Regions from separate parts of the Vibrio sp. M260118 genome, predicted to be linked through region 1. Evidence: riboswitches for the same ligand, from Rfam matches in the RefSeq annotation. Region 1 holds a riboswitch; each other region holds the start of a gene.
What was found. Region 1 has a riboswitch for thiamine pyrophosphate ahead of thiB (thiamine ABC transporter substrate binding subunit). Riboswitches for the same ligand answer to the same signal wherever they lie in the genome.
Positions count from the first base shown of each region.

Region 2: linked by a shared signal. The riboswitch ahead of thiD (bifunctional hydroxymethylpyrimidine kinase/phosphomethylpyrimidine kinase) and the one ahead of thiB (thiamine ABC transporter substrate binding subunit) in region 1 are both predicted to bind thiamine pyrophosphate.
Region 3: linked by a shared signal. The riboswitch ahead of thiC (phosphomethylpyrimidine synthase ThiC) and the one ahead of thiB (thiamine ABC transporter substrate binding subunit) in region 1 are both predicted to bind thiamine pyrophosphate.

Region 1 covers NZ_JATABG010000252.1:34-3,801, forward strand. Annotated here, with positions in the region: partial or broken gene thiB (thiamine ABC transporter substrate binding subunit) at 1-843, opposite strand, end outside; TPP riboswitch at 889-1,011, opposite strand; gene QTO00_RS14180 (flavin prenyltransferase UbiX) at 1,154-1,780, opposite strand; gene mpl (UDP-N-acetylmuramate:L-alanyl-gamma-D-glutamyl-meso-diaminopimelate ligase) at 1,787-3,136, opposite strand; gene fbp (class 1 fructose-bisphosphatase) at 3,432-3,768, shown strand, end outside.
Region 2 covers NZ_JATABG010000352.1:182-3,525, forward strand. Annotated here, with positions in the region: gene QTO00_RS16550 (VCBS domain-containing protein) at 115-495, shown strand; gene QTO00_RS16555 (LysR family transcriptional regulator) at 510-1,397, opposite strand; TPP riboswitch at 1,561-1,670, shown strand; gene thiD (bifunctional hydroxymethylpyrimidine kinase/phosphomethylpyrimidine kinase) at 1,776-2,606, shown strand; partial or broken gene QTO00_RS16565 (phosphatase PAP2 family protein) at 2,851-3,344, shown strand, end outside.
Region 3 covers NZ_JATABG010000255.1:59-3,402, reverse strand. Annotated here, with positions in the region: gene QTO00_RS14260 (thiamine phosphate synthase) at 1-152, opposite strand, end outside; gene thiC (phosphomethylpyrimidine synthase ThiC) at 152-2,092, opposite strand; TPP riboswitch at 2,256-2,354, opposite strand; gene crcB (fluoride efflux transporter CrcB) at 2,424-2,807, opposite strand.

The sequences.
Region 1 (3,768 bases):
TGATTTAAACTCATCACTCAAAATGAAGTTCATAAACTCGTCCGCGAGCTTTTGATTATTAGACGCCTTCACCTTAGCTGCAACTTCAACTTGCGTGTAGTGACCTTCAGAAAAATCTGCAGCGGCAAATTTATTATCGCTCTCGGCAATCAAATGGTAAGCAGGAGAAGTCGTGTACGATAGAACCAGATCCGATTCCCCCTCAAGGAACATTGAATAAGCTTCAGACCAACCTTTAGTTACCGTAACGGTTTTCTTAGCAAGATCTCGCCAAGCTTGAGTTGCGTCATCACCGTAAACCGACTTCATCCATAACATCAAACCTTGTCCTGGTGTTGAAGTGCGCGGGTCTTGGTAGATCACTTTCAGGTCATTGCGAGATTCCACCAGCTCTTGCAAACTTTTTGGCGGATTAGCTAACTTCTCTTTGTTGTACACGAACGCAAAGTAGCCAAAATCGTAAGGAACAAATGTCTTGTCGGCCCAACCATTTGGTAGAGTTACTTTGCTAGTATCAACGCTATGCTCAGCCAGTAAACCCGTCTTATTCGCTTCCGCCATCAGGTTATTATCAAGACCTAAGATGATGTCCGCCTTGCTGTTATCACCTTCGAGGCGCAGACGGTTAAGGATAGAAACACCATCATCGAGGGCTACAAAGTTAACATCACAGCCGCAATGTGCTTCAAACGCCTTTTCGACGACAGGACCTGGGCCCCAATCAGCGGCAAAAGAGTCATAGGTATAAACGGTTAGGCTGTTTTCTGCGGCAGTTGCTGAGAATGTCGCTAGAGTTGCTAACGCTATAGTGCTAATAGAAATGGTGCTTAGAGTGTTGTTCACTGCTCGCTCTCTCCTTGTTTGAGCGGCACAGGTTTGAGAAGCGGAGTTCAAGTCCAACTCAATTCCTACGCCAGCATTATCTGGTTCAGGTACACGGGTCCCAAGCTTTAGCTCGATCTCAGCCGACACTAACAATAAATTAGGTCAATAGCTCCCCGATGAGTAACGGTCGAATTGTAATATTAATAACTTCTAATATCTATCCCCTAAATAGTTGGAGTTGCAGCTAGGCGACAAGCAAATTCATCCCAATGAACATAGGGGTACTATTTGATTTGGGTGAATTTGAGTAGTCAACAACGCTACAGCTTCAAATATGACGGGGATCGTAACCCCAGCGAGGCACTAAACCTTGCTCAATTCCAAGATGATCAAGAATACGCGCGACCATAAAATCAACAAGATCTTCAATCGACTTGGGTTGATGATAAAAACCCGGCGCTGCAGGCATAATAGTTACCCCCATCTGAGAGAGCTTGTGCATGTTCTCTAGATGCAGAGTAGAAAATGGCGTCTCTCGTACCACAAGCAACAGTTGGCCACGTTCTTTCATCACAACGTCTGCGGCACGCTCAATTAGATTGTCAGACATACCGTGCGCTATCGCAGCGACACTTCCTGCCGAACAAGGACATACTACCATCTGTTTTGGTGCGGCAGATCCTGAAGCGACCGGAGAGAACCAGTCATCTTTGCCACATACGACCAACTTGTCTGGGTCGCAGTTTAAATGCTCAACTAAGGTTTTCTTTGCCAATTGAGGATTAGCAGGCAGTTTGAGGTCATGTTCAGTAGCCAGCACTACGCGCGCAGCAGATGACACTAGCAGATAAACTTGATAGTCAGCTGCAAGTAAGCACTCCAATAGGCGTAAGCCATAGGGAGCACCTGAAGCGCCAGTAAAGGCCAAAGTGATGGCTTTTTGTTGTTTAGTCATAATTAATTACGCTAACTTTGCTAAAAGCTTGTTGTGAATACCTTCAAAACCGCCATTGCTCATCACCAATATTTGGTCGCCCGGATTGGCGCTAGCAACAATTTGCTCGACCAACTCATCCACACTGGCTGAGGTTTGAGCAGGTTGCATGCACTGAGCAGCAATATCTTCAACCGACCAGTCGATGGAATCAGGTTGGTATAAGAAAACCTGATCGGCTTTTTGCAATGAAGCGGCCAGGGTATCTTTGTGCACACCTCGTTTCATGGTTGCGCTACGCGGTTCAAGTACAGCGATAATTTTACTATCGCCGACCTTGTTACGTAGTCCACCTAAGGTTAGTTCAATCGCAGTTGGGTGGTGAGCAAAATCATCGTAAACCGTCACGCCATTCACTTCACCTTTAAGCTCTAAACGGCGTTTAGTGTTAATAAACTTGGCCAAAGATTCACAAGCTAAGTCTGGAGTTACCCCCACGTGACGTGCTGCTGCAATCGCCATCAAGGCGTTATCAACATTGTGATCACCAACCAAGTCCCAATTTACAATACCAACTTGCTCACCTTGAAACAGGACTTTGAACTGCGAACCATCTATGGAGATTTTCTCTGCCTGCCAATCACCCTGCTCACCGCTAAATTGAGTTTCGCTCCAGCAACCTCGTTCAAGCACATCCGCTAATGCTCGGTCTTGTTTTGGCGCGAGAATACAGCCATTACCCGGTACAGTGCGCACAAGATGATGGAACTGGCGCTTTATCGCTTCAAGATCATCAAAAATATCTGCATGATCAAACTCTAGATTGTTCATGACTAAGGTACGCGGGTGGTAATGCACAAACTTAGAACGCTTATCGAAAAAAGCACTGTCATATTCATCGGCTTCGACAATAAAAAACATACTTTCGCCAAGACGAGCTGATACACCAAAATTACCCAGCACACCGCCAACGAGAAAGCCTGGCTTGTAACCACAATCTTCTAGAATCCAAGTTAACATGCTCGACGTTGTCGTTTTTCCATGAGTACCAGAAACGGCTAGAACCCAACGGTCATGCAGTAGAAACTCTTGCAACCACTGAGGGCCTGAAGTGTAACGAAGATTATTGTTCAGTACATATTCAACACATGGATTACCGCGGCTCATTGCATTACCAATCACAACCAAATCCGGAGCAGGGTTTAATTGAGAAGGATCGAAGCCTTCAATAATTTCAATACCTTGAGATTCTAGAAGGGTGCTCATTGGTGGATAGACATTCGCATCGCTTCCGGTGACTTTGTGCCCCAACTGGCGTGCTAATACCGCTGCGCCACCCATAAAAGTGCCACAGATGCCCAAAATATGAATATGCATAGAAATGCCTTGTTCCAAGCGAAAAACAATCACTCATTATGGCGACAATCAATCAAAAAGCGAACAACTTTAGGCAGTGATTGAGCAAGTGGCTAAGCTTTACTCACCATGACAATACGAAGCTATGAAAACTGTTGAAATTTTACTAAAAATTTTGAGATCTGAGACAGTTAGTTCATTACCAATAAAAAGATCTAACTTTTACACTGAAAGTTAGGGCAGTAACTCGAGTTCCGTCAGAGAACACTACTTCCCATCCCCCCTATCAATGAGTGATTATTTTAAAGGATAAACCATGTCTGGAATGCGCACCCTTGGCGAGTTCATTGTTGAAAAGCAAGCGGACTTCCCCCACGCTAGCGGTGATCTATCATCCCTACTCTCTTCTATTCGTCTTGCTGCAAAGATTGTGAACCGAGAAATCAATGCCGCTGGTTTAGGTGACATCACTGGTGCCGTTGGTACCGAGAACGTCCAAGGTGAAGACCAACAAAAGCTTGATCTATACGCCAACGAAAAGTTCAAAGCCGCGCTTGAAGCCCGAGATCAAGTGTGTGGTGTCGCGAGTGAAGAAGAAGATGAGGCCGTAGCGTTCAATAAAGAGTTGAACAAAAATGCCAAATACGTCGTGC
Region 2 (3,344 bases), on a different contig from region 1:
TGAAAGTTCTCGATAATATTCATCTAGATGAGTATGGTGTTTTTGGCATACACATTGCCTAGATCTACTCACAGGCCACAACATGGTGAGTTTTACCGTTTTTAGGAGGGTGTTATGGCGAACTCCAATGAAGTTATAGATACAGCGATCCCTTTTGGTGCAGAGTTCCAAGGTACCAATCTGTTTTCACCGCTACTATTTGACTCTGGTAGATTGCAAATCAGTGATGAAAATCGAGTTCGCGTTCGCTTCGCCCCGAAAAGCGTTGTTGCTGACCCGGACACTCTAGGGTCACTAACGATAAATGAATCTGGACGCTGGGAATACTCGGTCTATCACATTAAAACGCAATTTCTTGCGTTAGGTGAAAGAAAGGTCGAACTGTTTTCATTGACCTCGACCAAGGGTGAATCATTGATTATGACTCTTGTACTAATTGGCTCATCAGGCGGCGCGTTGATTGATGATCTTGGGACTAAGGTGTGCTTTGTTTAGCGACTCGCCTCAACTCATCGCAACTGGGTCATCACCTCGCGTTTGATTGTTTCTAAACGCTTCGGTAACTGACGGTGTCGTTTGGTGAGAAAATAGAGGGTCTCGACGACTTCATTACTTGGTTCAAAGATAGAGACACGCTGTTTGTCAGGGAATGAGTCAAGAGCACTTTTTGGCAGAACAGTGAAACCTAAACCATTGGCGACAGGCATCAAGATCTGATTCAACTGATTGATGTATCCGCTGACGGGAATGTCATCAATGTTCATTTTTTCCAGTTCAGACTCCCCACACTGAGCAAAATAGATAGAAAGATAGGTCACCGCATCTGGGTGCTGGATCAATCCTATCTCTTTGAGATCATCTTTTGTAAGTGTTTTCGTTGCGCGCTTTTTGGGTAACATCAAGCATAATGGCTCATTGCCTAGCACTTGTGAATCAAATCGAGAGTCAGAAGGTACTTGGGTTACTATGCCGATGTCAGTCTGCCCCGAGAGAACATCCGCGACGATCTTATGATGTGGCGCGGCTTCAAGTCGAGGAATCAGTTGTTGATGTTTACATTGTAAATTAAGCAAATGAGGGTACAGAAGCAGGGCGAGTGACCCAGAGCATGATAGAGAGACGCTGCCTGAATATGGGTCTTCCATATTGAGTGAGTTCAGTAACTCCGACTCTTGACGCTCAGCCTGAAGCGCATATTGATAGACTCTCTTTCCGGCCTCTGTAACTTCAAAGCTTTTGTTATGTCGTTCAATGAGTGGGTATCCACACGCTTGTTCTAGCTTTTTGATGTGCTGACTGACTCCTGGCTGAGTCATATAGAGCTTTTCGGCAGTTTTGGTGAAATGGCCTGTATCCATCAATGTCGCGAAGGTCTTGAGCCACGTTGGGTTAATCATCTCATCTTCTCATAACAAAATATTATCCAGATTAGTTTATGAGATAAAAATAAATTTTGATAACTAAAGTTTGTTTGTGAAGTGCAATCGGGAAATTAGTCGCTAATCTTGAACTTGGTAACAAATAAGTAATGCATTTATTAGATTTTTATTGTTATTATCGCGGCAATAGTCGGGGAGCCTAACCCATTTGGAAAGGGCTGAGATCGCGAAGCGAGACCCGTTGAACCTGATTCAGTTAGCACTGACGTAGGGAACTATACGCAGCCAGTTTGCAAACTCGGTGATTGGCTGTACTCGCATTCGATGAATTAGTCTCATTTCTTGAGTTCCTTTTCGTGGTCGAGAGTTCCTTTACGTCTTGTAGTAGGAGCATTTATGCCACATTCACAAGACACTACCCCAATTGTACTCACCATTGCTGGCTCTGACAGCGGTGGCGGTGCCGGTATTCAAGCCGACATCAAAGCTATGTCAGCGACAGGCAGCTATGCTTGCTCAGTGATCACCGCCATTACTTCACAAAATACCCAAGGCGTATCTGCTATCCACCCAATTCCCCTTGAGCATATTAAAAGTCAGCTCGATGCAGTGTTTAGCGATCTCAATGTAGTTGCAGTCAAAGTTGGCATGTTGGCCGATGCTGAGATCATCAAAGTTGTTGCAGCAAAGATTCGTCAGTATCAACCTAAACACTTAGTGGTTGACCCTGTTATGGTCGCAACCAGCGGCGACCTACTTTTAGAGCAATCAGCGATTTCAACCCTTAAACAAGAGCTACTACCGCTCGCTGATCTTATTACCCCAAACCTCCCTGAAGGTGCTGCCCTGATCGGTGTTGAAGTGCCGCAAGATGAAGAGCAAATGGGCGCAATGATTGAGTCACTTCGAGCGCTTGGTGCTAAGGCGGTACTGCTTAAAGGTGGTCATCTTGAACAAGGTGAAAACAGTAATGATCTTTTCATTGAGTTAAGTAGCAGTGAACTTATCGCCGCTAAACGGGTGGCGACAAAAAATACTCATGGAACGGGCTGTACGCTCTCATCGGCGATTGCTTCTTATCTCGCGCAAGGTTATAACTTGCACAAAGCGGTGCATCTTGGAAAACAATACATCTCGCAAGCCATTGCTCATGCTGATCAGTTAGAAGTGGGCCAAGGGCACGGTCCGGTGCATCACTTTTTCTGTGGGCACACCAATGTCCGTTAAGGCGACCAAGTGCGATGGAAACCGCTTTCTGGCAGCAAGGGTTAGCGATTAATCATTGAGGTTATTAGGGTATATAAATAAGTGCGAGTGGCAAAATCACTCGTACTTATAATGGCATCAATTTTACCGTTTCAAGTGGGGATTGAGGTGTGAAATTTCATTAAATTGACATTGTATTGATAAATTCTCCACACCTACTCAACTAATATTCAGCCTCTGTTTCTTGTTGTAGTGAATTCATATCGTGAAAAACTTCATCCGCGAAAAAGGCGAAGGTATCGTGTTGCTTATCGCTTTCTTGTTTGTGATCGCGCTCATGTCGATGTTGGTTGGTTATATTGATTTGCTCTCAGAGGTTACAGATATTACCGGACGGAGTTTCGCCCTATTAACAGCGTCAGCTGGCTCAAAAGGCTTTCTCATCACCCTTTCGATACTTGTTTTAGTTATGTGGAAAATAGTAGGTACTAACTCACACCTTGTGTCGAAGCTAGCACAACTGAGTATCATTTTAGTGATTGGTTTTGCTGCAAAAGTCGGGTTAAAACATATGACTGAGAGCCCGCGTCCTTATACTGAAATACTGTCACATCAATTGCTAATCCCTCAGCCGGCACATTTTTATAATCTTGATGCTACGCAGAAAGCGGAGGTGATTAGTGAGATTTCGCAAAAAGTCTCGTCATGGCGCACTAAGCACTGGCAAGGAGAGAAAGATTACTCATTTCCGTCTGGGCA
Region 3 (3,344 bases), on a different contig from region 1:
TGTTGGTCGCGAACAAGCTGAATAGATTGAGTTGGGCTCACACCCAACCCAATGTCTTCGATGCTAAAACCCTGTTCTTTCGCCAACAACAAACATTGCTGAACTAAACCAGTCAGTTCAATCAATGATGACGGAATAAGGACTTTGCTCATTAGTCACTTACCTCGGCATGTGCTGCTGGGTGGTATAGCTCGGAACCTGACTCTCTAAATTCTTGCGATTTCTGACGCATCCCTTCAAGAGGATCATCTAGCATTTTAATCGAGATAGCTTGGTCCGCAGCAACTTGCTCAGTGTCTTTCGCGTACTCTCGCACCTCTTGCGAGATCTTCATCGAGCAGAACTTTGGTCCACACATCGAACAGAAGTGAGCAACTTTGCCGGACTCTTGAGGCAAGGTTTCATCATGGAAAGCGCGAGCAGTATCTGGGTCGAGCGACAAGTTAAATTGGTCTTCCCAACGGAACTCGAAGCGAGCTTTAGAAAGCGCATTATCACGAACTTGTGCACCAGGGTGTCCCTTCGCCAAATCAGCGGCGTGCGCAGCAAGCTTGTAAGTGATCATGCCTACTTTCACGTCTTCTTTGTTTGGTAAACCAAGATGCTCTTTAGGCGTTACGTAGCAAAGCATTGCACAACCATACCAACCAATCATGGCAGCGCCGATGCCTGAAGTAATATGGTCGTAACCGGGAGCGACGTCTGTCGTCAATGGACCAAGGGTATAGAAAGGAGCCTCATGACAGTGCTCTAACTGCTCTTCCATGTTCTCTTTGATCATATGCATTGGAACATGACCAGGACCTTCGATAATCACCTGTACGTCGTATTCCCACGCAACCTTGGTCAATTCGCCAAGAGTACGAAGCTCTGCAAATTGCGCTTCGTCGTTAGCATCGGCAACCGAACCAGGACGCAGACCATCACCCAGAGAAAGAGCCACATCATACTTAGCACAGATTTCACAGATCTCTCGGAAGTGGGTATATAAGAAGCTTTCTTGGTGATGCGCTAAACACCATTTCGCAATGATAGAACCACCACGAGAGACGATGCCAGTAACGCGTTTTGCAGTCATTGGCACATAACGAAGTAGTAAACCGGCATGGATAGTGAAGTAGTCAACGCCCTGCTCTGCTTGCTCGATCAGAGTATCGCGCATCACTTCCCAGTTAAGGTTTTCTGCAACACCATTCACTTTCTCAAGCGCTTGGTACATAGGTACGGTACCGATCGGAACCGGACTGTTACGCAGAATCCACTCGCGAGTTTCATGAATATTACGCCCAGTAGAGAGATCCATAACGGTATCTCCACCCCAGCGCGTTGCCCATACTAACTTCTCTACTTCTTCTTCAATCGAAGAAGTAACCGATGAGTTACCGATGTTGGCGTTCACTTTGACCAAAAAGTTGCGGCCAATGATCATTGGTTCGGATTCTGGGTGATTGATATTAGAAGGGATAATCGCGCGGCCTTCAGCGACTTCTTTACGCACAAACTCGGCGGTAATATCTTTTGGAAGATTCGCTCCGAAGCTTTGCCCCGGATGCTGTTGATTCAGCACTTCATCTCGGTACTTGGCACGACCCATATTTTCACGTAGGGCGATGTATTCCATTTCTGGAGTAATAATGCCTTTGCGAGCATAGTGCAGTTGAGTCACACACTGCCCACTTCTAGCACGCCTAATACGCGGTAGATTGCCGTAACGAAGATCGTCTAGCGTTTCATCTTCTAAGCGCTGTTTGGTATACACCGAGCTTACTTCATCAAGTAGTTCAGTATCAGCGCGCTCTTCAATCCACCCTTCTCTCAGCTTAGGTAAGCCGTTGTGGAGGTCTATGGTGTGTTCTGGATCTGTGTATACACCCGAGGTATCGTATACGCGTACTGGCTCATTAGGCTCAAAAATAGGCGCTTCTTTTGTGCCTCCGATGAGACTATCAGCGAGTGATATTTCACGCATTGGCACGCGAATATCGGGACGTGAGCCCTTTACGTAGACTTTTCTTGAATTCGGGTACGGTTGTACCGAGAGTGTATCAATGAACTGTTTTGCTTCCAGTCTCGCTTGCTTGCGACTCGACATAGCATTTTTCCTTGCTTTGTTATTCTTAGATAAAAAGTAACGGGATAAAAATGCTTGACGGAAAGATGCGACAAGAGGAATCGAATTGTACCTAATTAGTTTCTACTAACGGATTACGACAACATTCGATTACTTGATAGATAAACCAGATTGAACACTGGCATAGATATCTTCTCTTGTTCCCTTCGCAGATATTAATCTGATCAGGTTCAACGGATCCCGAATAAACGGTCTCAGCCATATGGCACTCCGACAAGTGATTGCAGTATATAAAAACGGCTTGGGTAAACCAAGCCGTGATAAACAATAATTAGCTAAATTTTCACCAACATTAGCTCTTAATGAGTATTTGAAACCCTATCCAAGCAGCAGAAATGCTCAAAAAGACATTCAACAACACATTCACGCCCATTTTAAAAAACGCTCCCTGCTGCATTAGAAGTACGTTATCCATTGAGAATGTAGAAAAGGTGGTCAATGCACCAAGAAAACCTAACCCGATTATTTGACGCCACGGCTCGGTAGCTAACATCTCATTTTCAAAAGCCGCAATAAGCAAACCCATAATGAAGGAACCAACCACGTTAACGGTCAGCGTACCATATGGAAATCCGCGTCCAAGTAGCGCAACACAAAGCTCAGAAACAAGATAGCGAGAGCATGCACCAAAAGCACCGCCAATTGCGATAAAACCGAGAATAGAAAGTTGACCCATAACTCCCCCTAGATAAATTTCTGGCTCTTATTGTAACGTCCAGTGACAAATAATCGACAAAAATTCATGACTCTTATATCAAACAAAGTTTTGAATTAAAAAAGTTACAGGAGTCACTTTAATTTGCTATTCAAAGAGAAAAATCAACTTGTTGAGTTTACCTAGGTCAAATATCCCTGATGGATTGAGGAGAAGAGTAGTGATTAGCACATAATAGCTCAACTCAAAGACTCGTAACAGAAAAGGAAACACACCTTCATCTGGTGCACGCAAACACACTCTCCTTACTCCTCGTTGCCGAACCAATCTTATGCTGAAAGCACTTAAGGGACGTTTTCACAGGGTCTACATCAACGGCAACGCTCATATATCAACTCGTTCCACACCAATAGGGGAAGTTATCGTACTATCAGAGTTGGGAAACTCAGACCATGCTTATCGACCTTAGCGACTTTAAACTGGGAAACCGTACATGCAAGTAATACCAATCTAAGTAAAAATATGATCTAATTAAGGCCATACAATATTAGAACTTAT